Regions from separate parts of the Dellaglioa algida genome, predicted to be linked through region 1. Evidence: predicted binding sites of a transcription regulator. Region 1 holds the regulator's gene; the other holds the start of a gene.
The links. Region 1 encodes LexA, which represses DNA repair genes until DNA is damaged. Its sites were predicted from a motif close to CNAACANNTGTTNG; they were not measured.

Region 1 (7,881 bases):
TGAAAAGTGTGCAACAAAATTAAGGAGTTAACGATTTAACTATAACGTCCGAGGCAATGCTACTAATAATTTCTACAGCAAAATTTCTGAACCCAGAACTTATTTTTGATGAGTATTTATTAAATTTGGTAATAGCAACTTTAGATTTCGGACCATTTGAAATAAGGTCAGGAAGGGATGAAGAAAAATCATCTTTTTCTTCATCGTTTAATTCGTCTTGTAAATTGATTAATTCTTTTAAAGATTCTAGAGCAGTAGAGGTCCAAGGATAGGGTGAAGAGCAGTTTCTGCAGTATGAAGGAACTGGGACGTCATATCCTCCAAACACCCCATCAAGTTGTAGGTATCCATTAATGGATTTATTGCATGATGGACAATGTGTTATAACCTCTGAACCACAATCTTCGCAAAATTCTTTTGGATTTTCTGAAGAAGTGGTAATGAATGAAGAAATTTGATGGCCTTTAAGGCAGACTGACTGGGAATACTGTGTGTCCATAATATCACCACCTTTCAGATGAATTTCAGCAGTAGGATGCTGATAAAAATAGTATATCAAAAATAAGAATCTAAAGGGGGTGTAAGAATGAGTATAGATAAGTGGAATTTTAGAAAAGAACAATGGTTTTTAGAATCTGTTGAAAGTACAAAAAAAGCCTTGTTGGGTAACAACTTAACCTTTGAACAAGTCCAAATTGCTTTGGACGAAATTCGAGGCGAGTTATTAAAACAACAAAGTGAGATGAAAATTAGATATTAATCTTTATACGGGGCATCAAAGCGTTCAACAGCATGATTGTATGCTTCTTCAAACGAGTCAATAGCGATCGTTGGATCGTATAGATTTCCTTTTGATTTTTCTTCTTGTATATCACAGATAGTAACGGCAGTTGCTGCTCCAATTGCCACTCAATGGTCGCGTTGAATAAATTTATATACATTAGCACCTTTTAAATTTACTAGGTACTGGAATATCAGTAAACAAAGTATATCAAAAAATGGACCTTGCATTTATCGCCAGCCTGTCTGGTAGGCGAAAGGGTGGTTCTAATTTAAATTAAGCTAGTTTTAGTAAGTATATGATGACGTAGATCCAGCAAAGATAGCAATGAAGATTATGAAATAGATAATGATGAAAATAATGTAGGCAATAAATTTAACAATTCCAGCAATATTCCATGTTTTTTGGACAGCTTTAAAGGTTTCGACGTCTTTGTAGTTGCCTTTTTGCCAAGCCCATTCGTTACCTTTGAAACCAACAATAAATGCCCAAACGATATTTAATACTGGGATAAATATTAATAAAGGTAAGTACGTCTTATTAGCAATTCCCCAAATCCAATTGAACATGAAAGCTCCCCAGTTCCAACCTTTAACCTCTTGAGGTACAACTTTACCATTTTCATTCATTATGAAAACTCCCTTAGACAGCTTTTAACGTGGATCCTATCTGCACGTAAATGCAAAGTGAGTAGTAGGAATTGCACCTACTTAATGTATCTATACACTCGTTGGAAGATTATCTTTGTGATTTTCTATATCCGGCAGCTTGCGCTTCTTGCTCACTACTGAATGTTATCGAATTAGATGTACTCATATGATATCCGGTCTGGCCGGGCATATGGTAAATCTTAGATTTAGTATTACCAATAATAGTTCCTTCACCAGTAGTAACCTGACCATCGTTAGTAGTATGAGTATTATCTGCTGCTGTAGTTTGTGCTTGTTGTGTTGCAGCTTTTTTTGAGTTAGCTTCATCATTTGCTTTTTTAGTGCTTTCGGATTCTTTTTTAACCTTTTCAGATTCTTCACGTTGAACTTTTTCAGAATCAGCTTTGACAATACTTTCAGATTCTTTTTTAGAACTTTCGGATTCTTCTTTGGCAGTACTTTCAGATTCCTTTTTAGCACTCTCAGACTCTTCTTTGACAACTTTTTCGGATTCTTTCTTATCAGACTCCGCTTGTTTAATACTTTCAGATTCTTTTTTAGAACTTTCTTCTTTTGCTTTTTTCTTTTCAGATTCATTTTTACTTGAATCTACTTTCGATGTGTCAGTATGATTAGCTGTTGTTTTACTTGGTTGTGGTAAGGCAACAACAACAATATATGAAATAAGAAAAGCAAGTAGGGCGTACCAAACACGATTTTTAATTCTGTTATATGTAGTGGGATCTTTCTTTCTAGTTTGTATGATTCTTACTATATAATAGATTGATGTACCGAAAGATAAGAAAACTATTACACTAACGAATCCAACTAAACCGGAAGTAGAGCCGATTGCGAAGAGGGCAACCAGTGCAGCGTACCAGACACGATTTTTGATTCTGTTATATGTATCAGGATCTTTCGTCTTGGTCTGATACCTTTTAACCGAGTAGTAAATAATAAAGCCTATTGAAACAAGAAATATAAGTGCAAATAATACGTCCATAAATAATAACTCCTCCAAAGATTTTTTGTGGTGCAAAACAAGTAGCAGGAATTGCACCTGCTCTTAGTATCTATACACTCGTTACTAAAAAAATGATATAAGTGTCTATGATTTCATGTTGATAATCAATATGAAACTATTATTTGATGAATAATTCAGAACCACAGAGTTTAATATTCAGGTTTTTAGGCAAAGACAGTATATATATGGAATATCTTTAATTAGAATGAGATGGATATAGTATTCTATTTAGAGAAGTAAAAAACGGGCAATAAAAAATATATTAATAATTACTCAATTTTAAAAAAATTCAGAAAAATAAACGTATTTAATGAATATAGGGAACTTATTCGTGATTTGAGAAATTACTTAAATGAGTATCTGACCTTAATTGTATTTATCTAACATGGGTTAGGTCCTATGGATTTAATAATAATCAAATATTTAACTTTATTATAATGAATGAGTTGATATAGGTTATGTTTAGTATTAATTTACTAAAGAAGGATAATAAATTATGATATGAACCATTTAATTTTAGCACATAAAAGAATACAAAAATACGGAAAATTAGTGATTATACAAGTGGGAAAGGAATCGGAACGTATTACCGAAATATTTATTATGAAATCTAAAAATAGATAGACATGTAATCAGTTATGTACTAATTAATAAGAGTAAAAAAATGAGTATATGAAAAAGTCATCTACTCGTAAGGAGATAGACCACGAGTAGATGACTTTTTTAGAATTATTTTGTATCGTTCTTTAATATGGGATTTCAATACCTTTGATAAATAGTGCATGAATTAATATAAATGAGTCTTAAACCAACCGTTAAATTAACTAATATTCAAACAAGTAACTAAGCTAATTTTAATAAGAATAAGATGAATATGACGAGTTAGCTAATCCGGCAATAATAGCAGCAATGAAAAAGAAATATAAAAGAATACCAGCTATGCTAAGAATAAAAGAAACGATCCCGGCAATGTTCCATGTTTTTTGAACGGCTTTAAATGTTTCGACGTCTTTGTAGTCACCTTTTTGCCAAGCCCACTCATTACCTTTAAAACCGATAATAAAAATCCAAACGATATTGAAAATTGGGATGAGAACTAGTAAGGGAAGGTACGTTTTATTAGCAATTCCCCAAATCCAGTTGTACATAAATGCGCCCCAGTTCCAGCCTTTGACTTCTTGTGGGACAACGTTGCCATTTTCTTCCATCATAATATAATCCTCTGAGTCAGCTTTTAACGTGAATCAGTTTGCTGCACGTTATTTAACTATAAAAACAAGTGGTAGGAGTTGTACCCACTAAAAATGTTGCTGAGTACTCGTTAAAAATTTTTATTTCTTAGCAGGTGCTTGTTTGAGTGTGAAAATTGCTGCAATAATTAATAAAATAAATGTTGGAAGTGCAAAAATCATAGATACAAGGAATAGTGCGGAACCAATAATTCCAAGAACGTGGCCGGTAATAGAAATATCAACTTTTTTTGATTGAATAAGTCCAATAATGTGAAGAATAAGGCCAAGACCTAACATAATATAAAAGAAAATAGAAACACCACCGGATACGCTACCGGTTACAGTACTGTTTGTCTTGACGGACGATTCACTCATGGCACCAATAAGAACAACAATCCAAGAACTGGCCACTAACAAGACATTTATGATATCTAAGATACCCGCTGCAGTATTAATTTTTAACTTCATAAAGCATTTCCCCCAATCAGCTTTTAGCGTGAATCAGTTTATTGCACGTAAGTTTATTTAATTTAAAAATAATTATAAATTATCTAACAGCGACTCATTAGTCGCTGAGTGTTTCTTCATTATACATATTCCTTCTAATTTTTTATAGAAAAAGTACTTATTAAGCGCAATCAATTTTTTGTAGTTGATATGAATAGATTGGGCGGCAATTTAGTAGTCAAAAAAGGAATATAATTCTTATGCGTAAGGATATAGAATTTTATTTTTTTCTAATGAAACGATGGCAAATCTTGCCATCAAATTGGACATCTTGTACAATAATGGCAAGATAAAAAACGGAAGTTGGTTATAAGTAATGAAAATTGGAATCGATCGAATTAACTTTTTTACATCGAACGAGTATGTTGATATGACTGAGTTGGCTCTAGCTAGGGGTGTGGATCCTGATAAGTATTTGATTGGTATTGGTCAATCAAAAATGGCTGTAATTCCAGCGACGCAAGATGTTGTAACATTGGGTACCAATGCGGCGGATTCATTGATAGATGATGAAAACAGAGGTAAAATTGATTTTGTTATTTTTGCAACAGAGTCCGGAATTGACAATTCCAAGTCAGCTGGAGCATACATTTCTGGGTTACTTGGATTAAGCCATGTGAGGGCAATTGAAGTTAAACAGGCTTGTTATGGTGCAACTGCTGCAATTCAATTGGCAAAAGGACATGTTGCCCTTAACCCGGGCAGTCAAGTGCTAGTTATTGGGGCGGATATTGCCAGATATGGTCTGCATACTTCGGGTGAGCCTACACAGGGTGGCGGTGCCGTTGCGATGCTGATTACAAAAAATCCGGGTATTTTAGAGCTAGATGAAGAGAGTGGATTTATAACAGGAGATACAATGGATTTTTGGCGTCCTTTGAATCATAGCGAGGCACTTGTAGATGGCAAAACATCACAAAATGTCTACTTAGACTTTTTTAATAAAACGTGGACTGAGTACAAGGGTAAGACAAAATTAACATTATCTGACTTTAAAGCGATGTTATTTCATTTGCCATATACAAAATTGGGTACCAAGGGCTTGAGAGAGGTCTTATTAGAAGCTAATGAAGACGAAAAAATAGAATTGACACGCGAATTTGAAGCGGCAAAAAGATACAATAATCAAGTAGGAAACTTATATACTGGATCGTTGTACTTGAGTTTTATTTCCTTACTCGAAAACAGCAATGATTTAAAAATTGGTGATAGAGTTGGATTATACAGTTACGGATCAGGAGCCGTTGGTGAATTTTTTTCTGGTAAGTTAGCGTCTGAATTTGAAGACAGGTTGCCACAAATAAATTTAGAATCACGAGTTCAAGTATCTGTTGAGGCATACGAAGAAATGTATCAAAGTCAATTAAAAAACGATGGGGCGGATATAGAGCTTGATTATAAAAATGATCATTCTAAATTTGTTTTGACTGGTAGTAAAAACATGCAAAGACAATATCTTATTCAATAGAAAAAGCCGTCAAAATTAGTTTAACTAATTTTGACGGCTTTTTAATTAAAAATGACGATAGAGACCAATAACCTTACCCAGAATAGAAACCTGATCTAAGATGATTGGTGCCATTGAATCATTCTCTGGCTGGAGACGAAAGTGATTTTCTTCTTTAAAAAATCTTTTACACGTTGCCTCGTCGAATTCATTCATTGCAATAACAATTTCACCGTTCTCGGCGTTTGATTGTTTTCTGACAATGACTTGATCATCATTTAATATACCGATATTAATCATACTTTCTCCGCGAATGGTTAACATGAACAGATCATCCGAAGAGTTGAAATCAGGTGGTAGCGGGAAGTAATCCGTTACCTGTTCGACTGCCAAGATAGGGACACCAGCCGTAACTGTTCCTACCATTGGAATTAAATTTTCGTGACTATTAATTCCAATGGCGTCTAAACCAAGTGGCGTAAGTTCGATGGCTCTAGGTTTTGTTGGGTCTTTAGTTAATAATCCTTTTTTCTCAAGTCGAGCAATGTGTCCATGAACCGTAGAAGTTGAAGATAAAGAAACAGCTTCGCCAATTTCTCTAACCGTTGGCGGGTAGCCCTTTGTATCTACTCGTTCATGAATAAAGCGCAAGACCGCAAGTTGTTTGCTGTCAGATGCTTTTGTCATTTCGTACACCTCATCATCCTTATTTATTACTTTAATAGTAGCATATGAGGCTACTTGTTGCAAACAAACGTTCGGTTAATTTAATTAATTGTTTTTTATGATATTATCAGTTATGATTATTAATGAAATTTTAAGGAGTGATAGCTGATGATCCCAGAAGATTTAGCACCAAGAATTAATGAATTAACTGCAAAAAGTAAAACAGATGAAGGCTTAACAAAAGCCGAAGAAGCTGAGAGAAAAGAACTTCGTGAAACTTATCTTGCTTTATTTAGGGAAAGTTTCAGAAGCCGTGTTGAAATGATGCAAGTATATGATAAAACGGGTAAGGAAGTAACACCCGATAAAGTTAAAAAAGTTCAACGTGATAAGGGCTTACGAGACGACTAGGAAAATAGTTAGCGCTTTACGCATATTTACCTTTTCTTTTATGTGATAATTGTGTAGAATTAATGATTGAAGTGTATGGAAAGGGGTCTTGAATTATGTCAATGGGAATGACGATATTAATCGCCGTTATTGCGTTAGCAGTTGGACTTGTCGGAGGATTTTTCGGTGCTCGTAAATATATGGAAACGTATTTACAAAAGAACCCGCCAATCAATGAAGATATGTTAAGAATGATGATGGTCCAAATGGGCCAAAAACCTTCTGAAAAGAAATTGCATCAAATGATGTCATCAATGAATGCGCAAGCAAAAAATAGCTCACAAAAAAAATAATTTAATATTTTATAAACAGGCAAGGGTTTTCTTTGCTTGTTTTTTTTTCACAAAAAGGGGGAATTTGAAATGAACATATTTAGAAAACTAGGATGGTTTTTTAAACAAGAAAAGAAATCGTATGGTATTGGCGTATTTTTCTTGATTCTAGTAGCAATTTTTCAAATTGTACCACCAAAGATTATTGGAAACATTGTTGATAGCATGAGTAGAAATGAACTAACAGTGCGTAAATTAGCTATTTGGGTTGGAATTCTTATTTTCGTTGCAGTAGGACAATACCTCTTCCGGTATATTTGGCGAACTAATATTTGGGGGAGTGCAGCTCGACTTGAAAAAATATTACGTACCAGATTATTTAAACATTTTATGCAAATGGATCAGTCTTTTTTTCAACAAAATAGGACGGGTGACCTGATGGCTCATGCTACCAATGATTTAACGGCTATTCAACAGGTTGCTGGTGCCGGTATCTTGACTTTTGCCGATTCAATTATAACGGGTGGAACGACAATCATTGCAATGGTTGTTTTAATCGATTGGCGGTTAACTATTTTAGCAATAATACCGTTGCCTTTATTAGCGGTTATGGCCAGATTTTTGGGAACTAAAATACATACCGCGTTTGCCACCTCGCAGGCCGCATTTTCAACGTTGAATAATAAGACGCAAGAAAGTGTTAGTGGCATTAAAGTAATTAAAACGCTTGGACAAGAACAGGAAGATATTAATGATTTTGAAGAAAAAGTTCAAGAGACAATCAAAATTAATAGAAGAGTTAATTTTCTAGATGCATTATTTGATCCAATAACTAGTTTAATTATTGGATTA
Region 2 (7,881 bases), on a different contig from region 1:
TAATTTTACATCTCCGACTTGTTTACCATTCGCTAGTAAATGAACTTTAATCGTTTCGGGTCTTTTTCCATCTCGATTATTGTCATCTAACCACGTTTTATGACCTGAAACACTCGTTAATTCAGACTCATGCTTGTTAATCAGATTATTTCCATCTACTTTTGATGTATAACCTAATACCGAATCTTCTGAAATCGTATACTCAATTACTTTACCGTTTTCATATTTCGGCACATCTTTAAACGAGTATTTCCAATCGTCTTTTGCGGATACGGACTTCGTATCTCCAACTTGTTTGCCGTTTGCTAATAAATGGACTTTAATCATTTCCGGTCTTTTTCCATCTTGATTATCATTATCCAACCAGGTTTTACGACCTGATATACTTGTCAACTCAGACTCGTGTTTGTTAATCAGATTATTCCCATCTGCTTTTGACGTATAATCTAATACCGAATCCTCTGAAATGGCATATTCAATTACTTTACCGTTTTCGTATTTTGGCACGTCTTTAAATGAATATTTCCAATCGTCTTTTGCGGATACTGACTTCGCATCCCCAACCTGTTTACCATTAGCTAATAAATGAACTTTAATCGTTCCAGGTCTTTTGCCGTCTCGATTATTGTCGTCTAACCACGTTTTCGTTCCTGAAATTGTTGCTAATTCAACTTCATGCTTATTAGTAATCAACAATTCATTATTCGATTTATTCATGATTGACGTGAGCGATATATACTGATGTGCGACATTTAGTTCCCTCACACTATAACTATTTTTTACACCTTTTGATTTTTCATTTAAATCTGTCCAGCGATGAACCCAGTTATTTGCTTCACTCAATTCCACAACTTCACCTTGTGTCTTACCGTTTGCATATAATTGAACCCAAACTTTATCAGGACGCACACCATCTTGGTTGTTCTGATCATCCCATTTTTTCGTAACTTGGATTATTGTTTTTTTGGGAATGTAGCTATTAATAAGGTTGATTCCATCAACTTTTGATGTATAGCCTGGCACCGAATTCTCTGAAATAGTATATTCGATTGCTTTACCGTTTTCGTATTTCGGCACATCTTTAAATGAATATTTCCAGTCTTCTTTTGCGGATACTGACTTCGCATCTCCGACCTGTTTGCCATTTGCTAATAAATGGACTTTAATCGTTTCGGGTCTTTTACCATCTTGATTATTTCCATCTAACCACGTTTTATAACCTGAAATTGTTGTCAATTCAGACTCATGTTTGTTAATCAGATTATTTCCATCTACTTTTGCTGTATAACCTGCTACTGAATTTTCTGAAATGGCATATTCAATTACTTTGCCATTCTCGTATTTTGGCACATCTTTAAATGAATATTTCCAATCATTTTTTGCGGATACTGACTTCACATCTCCAATTTGTTTACCATTTGCTAATAAATGAACCTTAATCGTTTCCGGCCGTTTTCCATCTTGATCATTGTCATCTAACCAGGTTTTATTACCAGAAATATCAGTCAATTCAGTTTTATGACTGTTAGTAATCATAAACTCATTTTTTTCTTCATTAACTACGGAAACGACCGATTTATATTGTTTAGAGACGGCGACTTCCTTAACGCTGTAGTTTACTTTAGACCCTTTTAATTTTTTATCTAATTCTGTCCACTGATATAACCAATGATTTGCTTCATTCAATTCCACAATGTCGCCTTGTGTTTTATCATCCGCGTACAGTTGAATCTGGACTTTATCGGGGCGCAGACCATCCTGATTATTGTGGTCCGCCCATTTTTTGGTAACTTGAACGGCCGTTTTCTCAGGCGTATATCGATTAATTAAATTAAATCCTGATACTTCGGGTGTATAACCAACCACGTTATCTTCAACTACGCTGTAATGAATTAATTGGCCGTTTTCGTATTTTGGCATGTCGTTAAATGTATATTGCCAATTTTCAGCGGCCGTCACTTTTTTAGCAACCCCGACACGTTGGTTATTCGCTAATAAATGAACCTGAATAGCACTTGGTCGTTTTCCATCTTGATCGTCATTATCGACCCATGTTTTTTTACCAGAAATAGCGGTCAATTCGGGTTTATGTGTGTTGGTGATTAAAAACTCGTTCTCCGCTGCATCCGCGTTTGAAATATCAGCTTGGTACTGTTTTGAAACATTTAATTCCTTTACGCTATACTTAATTTTCGTACCATTTTCGTTTTTATTCAGATTCAACCAGTGCCCGGTCCAATGATTGTCCTCATTTAATTCGACCGGATTTCCTTTTTCTTTTCCGTCCGCATATAATTGCACTTTTACATCGTCCGAACGTATACCATCTTGATTATTGTGATCAACCCATTTTTTAATTACCGTTACGCTCGTTTTCGTTGGCATATAGGTATTTTCGATATTCATACCGTCTACTTTACCCGTATAGTCTTCGACAGCATTTTCAGATACTGTATATTGAATTAATTTTCCGTTAGCATATTTGGGCACATCGCTAAACTTGTATTGCCAGTTTTCACTGGCTTTTACCGTTTTTTCAGGTCCCTCTTGCTTACCGTTTGCTAATAAATGAATTTTAATCGATTCGGGTCTCTGTCCGTCCTTATTTTCATTATCTACCCACGTTTTTTCACCACTAATATCTGTCGTCTCGGATTCATGCTGATTCGTAATCACGAATTCATTCTCACTCGCATCTTGAGTCGTTACCTCTGGAACATACCCGTCTGTTTGACTCGTTTCTTCAACAGTATAGATAATTTCAGAACCATTAACGCTCTTCACTAGCCCTTTCCACGAATAATGCCATTGGTTAGCAGCTTCCAAAGTGACTGGATCACCCGTTTTATTTCCATTTGCATACAGTTGTGCAGTTACTTTCTCAGGACGCAAGCCATCCTGATTATCGTGGTCGTCCCATTTTTTAGTTACTGAAGCAATTGTTTTATTTTCTCCATCAATCTTGCCATCCACGTTGACATTTTTAACCGTCGCATTTGATTCTTTACCGCTTACCGCTGGTTGATTGAATTCTCGATACCATATTTTACTTTTATTTTCAAAAGACTTTTGATTGTAATCTTGAATTTTTGTTAAATATTTAATTCTAAAAGTATTCTTTGACACCCATCTTTCCGGGATAAAAACCTTAATTTGTCCAGTCTCTGGATCAGCAGAAATAGAGCTACCCTGAAATACTTTTGTGAATTTTTCTACGGCTCCTTTACCCAGAAAACAACTACGATTATAGCCATTCACAGAAATTTCAAAATTATCTAAATCTAGTTTCTGTCCGGGTTGTATTTTGTCATCAATATCGACGCCATCTGTCGCAAAATTTTTATTATTATTAATATTTAAAAACCACCGTACATGACTTGTATCCTCAGGTTGCATATCGCCCGACTTATAATAAAACGAATTTTTAGTCGGCTTCGTTGCTGGCTTTTCGATACTTATTTTCGCAGACTGATTCCCACTTGTGATGATTAAATTCCCAATGTTTTTATCATCCATTTCAGTCATATTACGGCCCTCTAAATCAAACTCAGTCCATCCCTTAACATCTGACATATCTTCAATATTATGATCAAATAAAATGACTGCTTTTTCTTTGGTTACCGTTAAGGTTCCCACGTCGACATTATGTATTTTAAATTTATAGGTTTTAGCATATCCCGTCCCAAACACGTTGCCAGAATGTGGCCAATTGACAGCAATAATGTCTCCCGCCTTTATCTTTCTCCCTTGAGCATTAAATTCTAATCTAACCGTTGCCTTCCCTCCATCAACCATTCTATTTGTTGATAGTTTAAGATCCGTCACCATATGACTCACATCATTATTTACTTTTGCTTGTTGCGTTACTACATCCCCATGGGTTGCTTCAGCGTAAGCCGTTGCTGGCGTAATGCAAAAAGAAGTTAATAATCCTAATAATATGAAATATGTCCTTATTTTTTTATTCATCTAATCCTCCACTAAGATTCATCATTGGTCTAGTTCATTTATTGAGACGTTTGATCGTTTAATTTCGTTAAAATTTGTCCCATAAGTTCCTTTTCGTCATTTGAAAGAACTTTTATTGATTCGGCTAATGCCTTATCAGCGATAGTACTATAACGATTGTAAGTTTCTTTTCCACTATCTGTCAGCTTTAATCGGGAAGCTCGCTTGTCTAAAGGATTCACTTTTTTATCGACGATGTTTTTATCAATTAAACGTCTTAAAATACCAGAAATCGTTGCCTTATCGATATCTATTCGTTTTGCTAAATCCGCAGAAGTTACTAATTGCGTCTTAGACATTAAGCCTATATTTTTAATAACGGCCCATTGTTGAACCGTTACACCTTCTTTTATTAATTCTTTATTAACTTGATATTTCACTTTTTTAGAAACCGACATGAGCAAATAACCTAAATCCATATCCATCACTCCTCATATTTTAGTTAGCATACTAACTATACCAATTGGTACACAATATTTCTATGAAGGATTTCTCTTTTTTTTAAAATAATGCCAGTAATTTCTTACTGACATCATTAAAAAACCATTATAGTCACTCACTTATAGAGATTTTATTGCAGGTACCATTGACTAAAGGAACGTATGTTCGTATAATTAGGTATTATATTGAAGGGAGGTTTTTAGAATGTACAATTATGGCAATGAACCTAGAAGGGTCATCTTTATGATTGATTCTAAATCCTTCTATGCTTCAGTTGAATCCGTTGCACGCGGACTCAATCCGCTACGTTCTGTTCTTGTCGTGATGTCTACTGCCGAGAATACCGGTAGCGGATTAGTTTTGGCGGCTAGTCCGATGGCTAAAAAACTATTTGGCATTAGTAATGTGACCCGTGCTAAAAGCGTTCCAATCCACGATGAACGTTTAGTAATTGCTCCACCAAGAATGAATTTATATATAGAAGAAAACATAAAAATTAATAAAGTTTTTCAACAGTTTGCGTCAGATGATGACATCCACCCCTACTCTATTGATGAATCAATTATTGATATGACGACTAGTTGGAAGCTTTTTGGAAATTCTCCATACGAAGTTGCTCGAAAAATTCAACTCGCCGTAAAAAAGGAAACCGGTATTTATACAACAGTTGGCATTGGTGATAATCCAGTGCTCGCTAAGTTCGCCTTAGACATCGAAGCAAAACGTAATCATAGCTTAATTGCTGAGTGGCACTATGAAGATGTGCCAGATAAACTATGGCCCATTACTGAATTTGAAAATGTTTGGTCAATCGGGCAGCAGACTACTAAAAAATTAAAATCTTGGAAGTTCAATTCAATGTATGATTTAGCACACTCTAATCCGTATGAACTTAAAGCTAGATTAGGTGTTGTTGGTAGTCAATTATTCGCGCTCAGCTGGGGCATTGATCGTTCAATCATTCATGAAAAATACATCCCAAAAGAAAAATCATACGGTAATAGTCAGGTATTGCCTAAAGATTATGTTATTCAATCCGAAATTGAAGTTGTTATCCGTGAGATAGCTGAACAGGTTGCTGCGCGTTTAAGAGCCCATCATAAATCTGCAACCGTTATTAATTTGGGGATTGGTTTCTCTCTGGCAGAAACCACAGACTCTACACGCAGCCGACCAGGTTTTGGAATATCAATGAAGATTGATCCTACCAATTCAAATCTAGAGCTAACAAATCACGTCCTGAGGTTATTTCGGAAAAAGTGGCATCACGAATCATTAAGACACATTAGTATTTCTTGTGGCAACTTGATTGATGACAACGCACAGCAACTAGACATCTTTGATACTAAAGACGACGAACTTAAAAATCATATTTTAGATCATACAATCGATGACATTCGAAAGAAGTATGGCTTCAACTCACTTGTAAAATTATCCAGTAAATCAAAAGGCGCCACCGCGATTGGTCGTGCCGGTCTCGTTGGCGGCCATGCTGGAGGAAATGCATATGACTAAGGAAACTAGCGACTCAAATCTCATAAATCAATTCCTTAAATATGATTATCATGATCGTGGCATGATGAAATGGCAGGGCTTCTATTTAAGTGACCATACCTCGGCTAGGACAAAGAAATCGAACGAAGAAAAATCCAAACAAGCATTAACCCACGCTATTAAGATGACTAGTCGTGAGATTGCAGAAGTAATTAATTCTGCAATTATGCAATCTACTCCCGTCTCTATTGATTTATCTACCAAAAATATTGATGGCACTCTTCTGGATCCAGTTACGGGTTTAATTGCTGGGTGGTATGAAGATAACTTAATTATTAACGACGCGAAAGTAAATATTGCGGATATACATGCGATTTATTTCTCTAGTTATTAAAAGAAGGCAACCGATATACGCAGAGTTTATCTGTGTATATCGGTTGCCTCCTTTTAATTATTCTTTACGGTAAGGATCAATTCATCCAGAACTGCCCACCCTACTTCAGTTACTTTTTCCGTGCACGATATAAATTAACCATAGTTCTACCTAAAAATATCGCTATAATAAAAATTCTACAATCATGAAATAAAGAACTATCTTGAATAAAGAATGATAAAATTATTATCATTAAAAATATCGTCCCTATAAGAGAAAGAGAATCATCTACGCTCTTTTTAAATTTTTCCATATTTTACACCCGCCTAAAATATAATTATAGTCAACAAAGTGTCACTTCTTAACATCCACTCAAGTAATAAACTAAGTAAGTACTTTCTAAAAAGTACTCGCTCATTTTTCATTTAGATTTTTAAAATTGCCGCTATTATGAATGTATAAATAATAACAATAATACCCATTAAAATCCCTGAAAGTATTGCCTCTGAACCGATAGCTCCTTGTATACCCGCTAACCACAGTCCAATTATACATAATACGACACCAACTATACCCAGCCATCTCGCCTGATTATTATCAGTCTTAACTATTTTTTTATTGATAAAACTCCCCCTAGTATTTTAAAACCAACATTAGGATAACACCCGTTATCAATTGCTACAATTCATAACGTTTCTTATTCATGATATAATGAACTCATAAAAAAGAAGCCCCACGTCAACAGGCCTTCTCGTATAGAACTGTTAAAGACGATAGCTAAATGTTAATGATTTTTTTGTCCTAATTTTATAATGACCACTCATTTTCATAAGTATTACCTCCTTAAGAATAGCCACTATCTTTTCTGTTAGACACGTTTGCCATGGTCAAAGAATCTTTCTATTTTAAGCGCATGTGATAACATCTGAAATATATATTTTGAAGGAAATATGTTTAAAAAAAGACAATTAAGGAGTGATATATCATGTTTAAAAATAGAAATATACAAGGAATTTTTGTTGGATTCACGGCAGGTTTATCAATTTTATTGACACGTAGTTTAAACTTAAATTTAATCATGTCGGCTCTTGTAACTGCTCTTCTTGTTTATATCGTATCTAAAATAGTTGTGTATTTAGGAAATAAATAAGAAATATTATAAATTTAATTCTACTTTATCTGGTTATCTAAGTTTGAAGACCCCCGACAATACTGTATCCAACCCTTAGACACAAAACTATTAAGTTTATTGACTGTAAAACAAAAGTCCGTAGAGAAGTTGCTCTCGACGGATTTTTGTATGTTTTCAAATAATAGATATTCATTTTATTTATTTTTTAAATCTTTTTCTAAATTCAAAATTTTTTGGGTAGTTAATTCCTTAATTATTTCCGTACTAATCATCACTTTTTTTGTGATTTTATTCAACTTATTCCGGTATATTCCCGAATATATCGAACAAACAATCCAAATACATATTAATACTAAATCGATAATAACAATAATATGATTATTCATCTATTTCTCCCATTAACTTTCTTATTTGGTCTTGTTGCTTTTCTTCT

Region 2: N0K73_RS06760 (Y-family DNA polymerase) is a predicted target of LexA. The motif match lies at 4,604-4,617, and genes of this name have one in related genera.

The regions. Positions count from the first base shown of each region.
Region 1 is NZ_JANXLE010000002.1:168,916-176,796, reverse strand. Features, by position in the region: gene N0K73_RS02580 (hypothetical protein) at 1-31, shown strand, start outside; gene N0K73_RS02575 (DUF2321 domain-containing protein) at 20-499, opposite strand; gene N0K73_RS02570 (hypothetical protein) at 587-760, shown strand; gene N0K73_RS02565 (hypothetical protein) at 757-909, opposite strand; gene N0K73_RS02560 (hypothetical protein) at 1,069-1,410, opposite strand; gene N0K73_RS02555 (sunset domain-containing protein) at 1,520-2,434, opposite strand; gene N0K73_RS02550 (hypothetical protein) at 3,310-3,663, opposite strand; gene N0K73_RS02545 (hypothetical protein) at 3,787-4,155, opposite strand; gene N0K73_RS02540 (hydroxymethylglutaryl-CoA synthase) at 4,511-5,662, shown strand; gene lexA (transcriptional repressor LexA) at 5,708-6,328, opposite strand; gene N0K73_RS02530 (DUF896 domain-containing protein) at 6,476-6,718, shown strand; gene N0K73_RS02525 (YneF family protein) at 6,814-7,050, shown strand; gene N0K73_RS02520 (ABC transporter ATP-binding protein) at 7,120-7,881, shown strand, end outside.
Region 2 is NZ_JANXLE010000007.1:78,380-86,260, reverse strand. Features, by position in the region: gene N0K73_RS06770 (Cna B-type domain-containing protein) at 1-3,969, opposite strand, end outside; gene N0K73_RS06765 (MarR family winged helix-turn-helix transcriptional regulator) at 4,008-4,427, opposite strand; gene N0K73_RS06760 (Y-family DNA polymerase) at 4,654-5,964, shown strand; gene N0K73_RS06755 (hypothetical protein) at 5,957-6,337, shown strand; gene N0K73_RS06750 (hypothetical protein) at 7,302-7,466, shown strand; gene N0K73_RS06745 (hypothetical protein) at 7,827-7,881, opposite strand, start outside.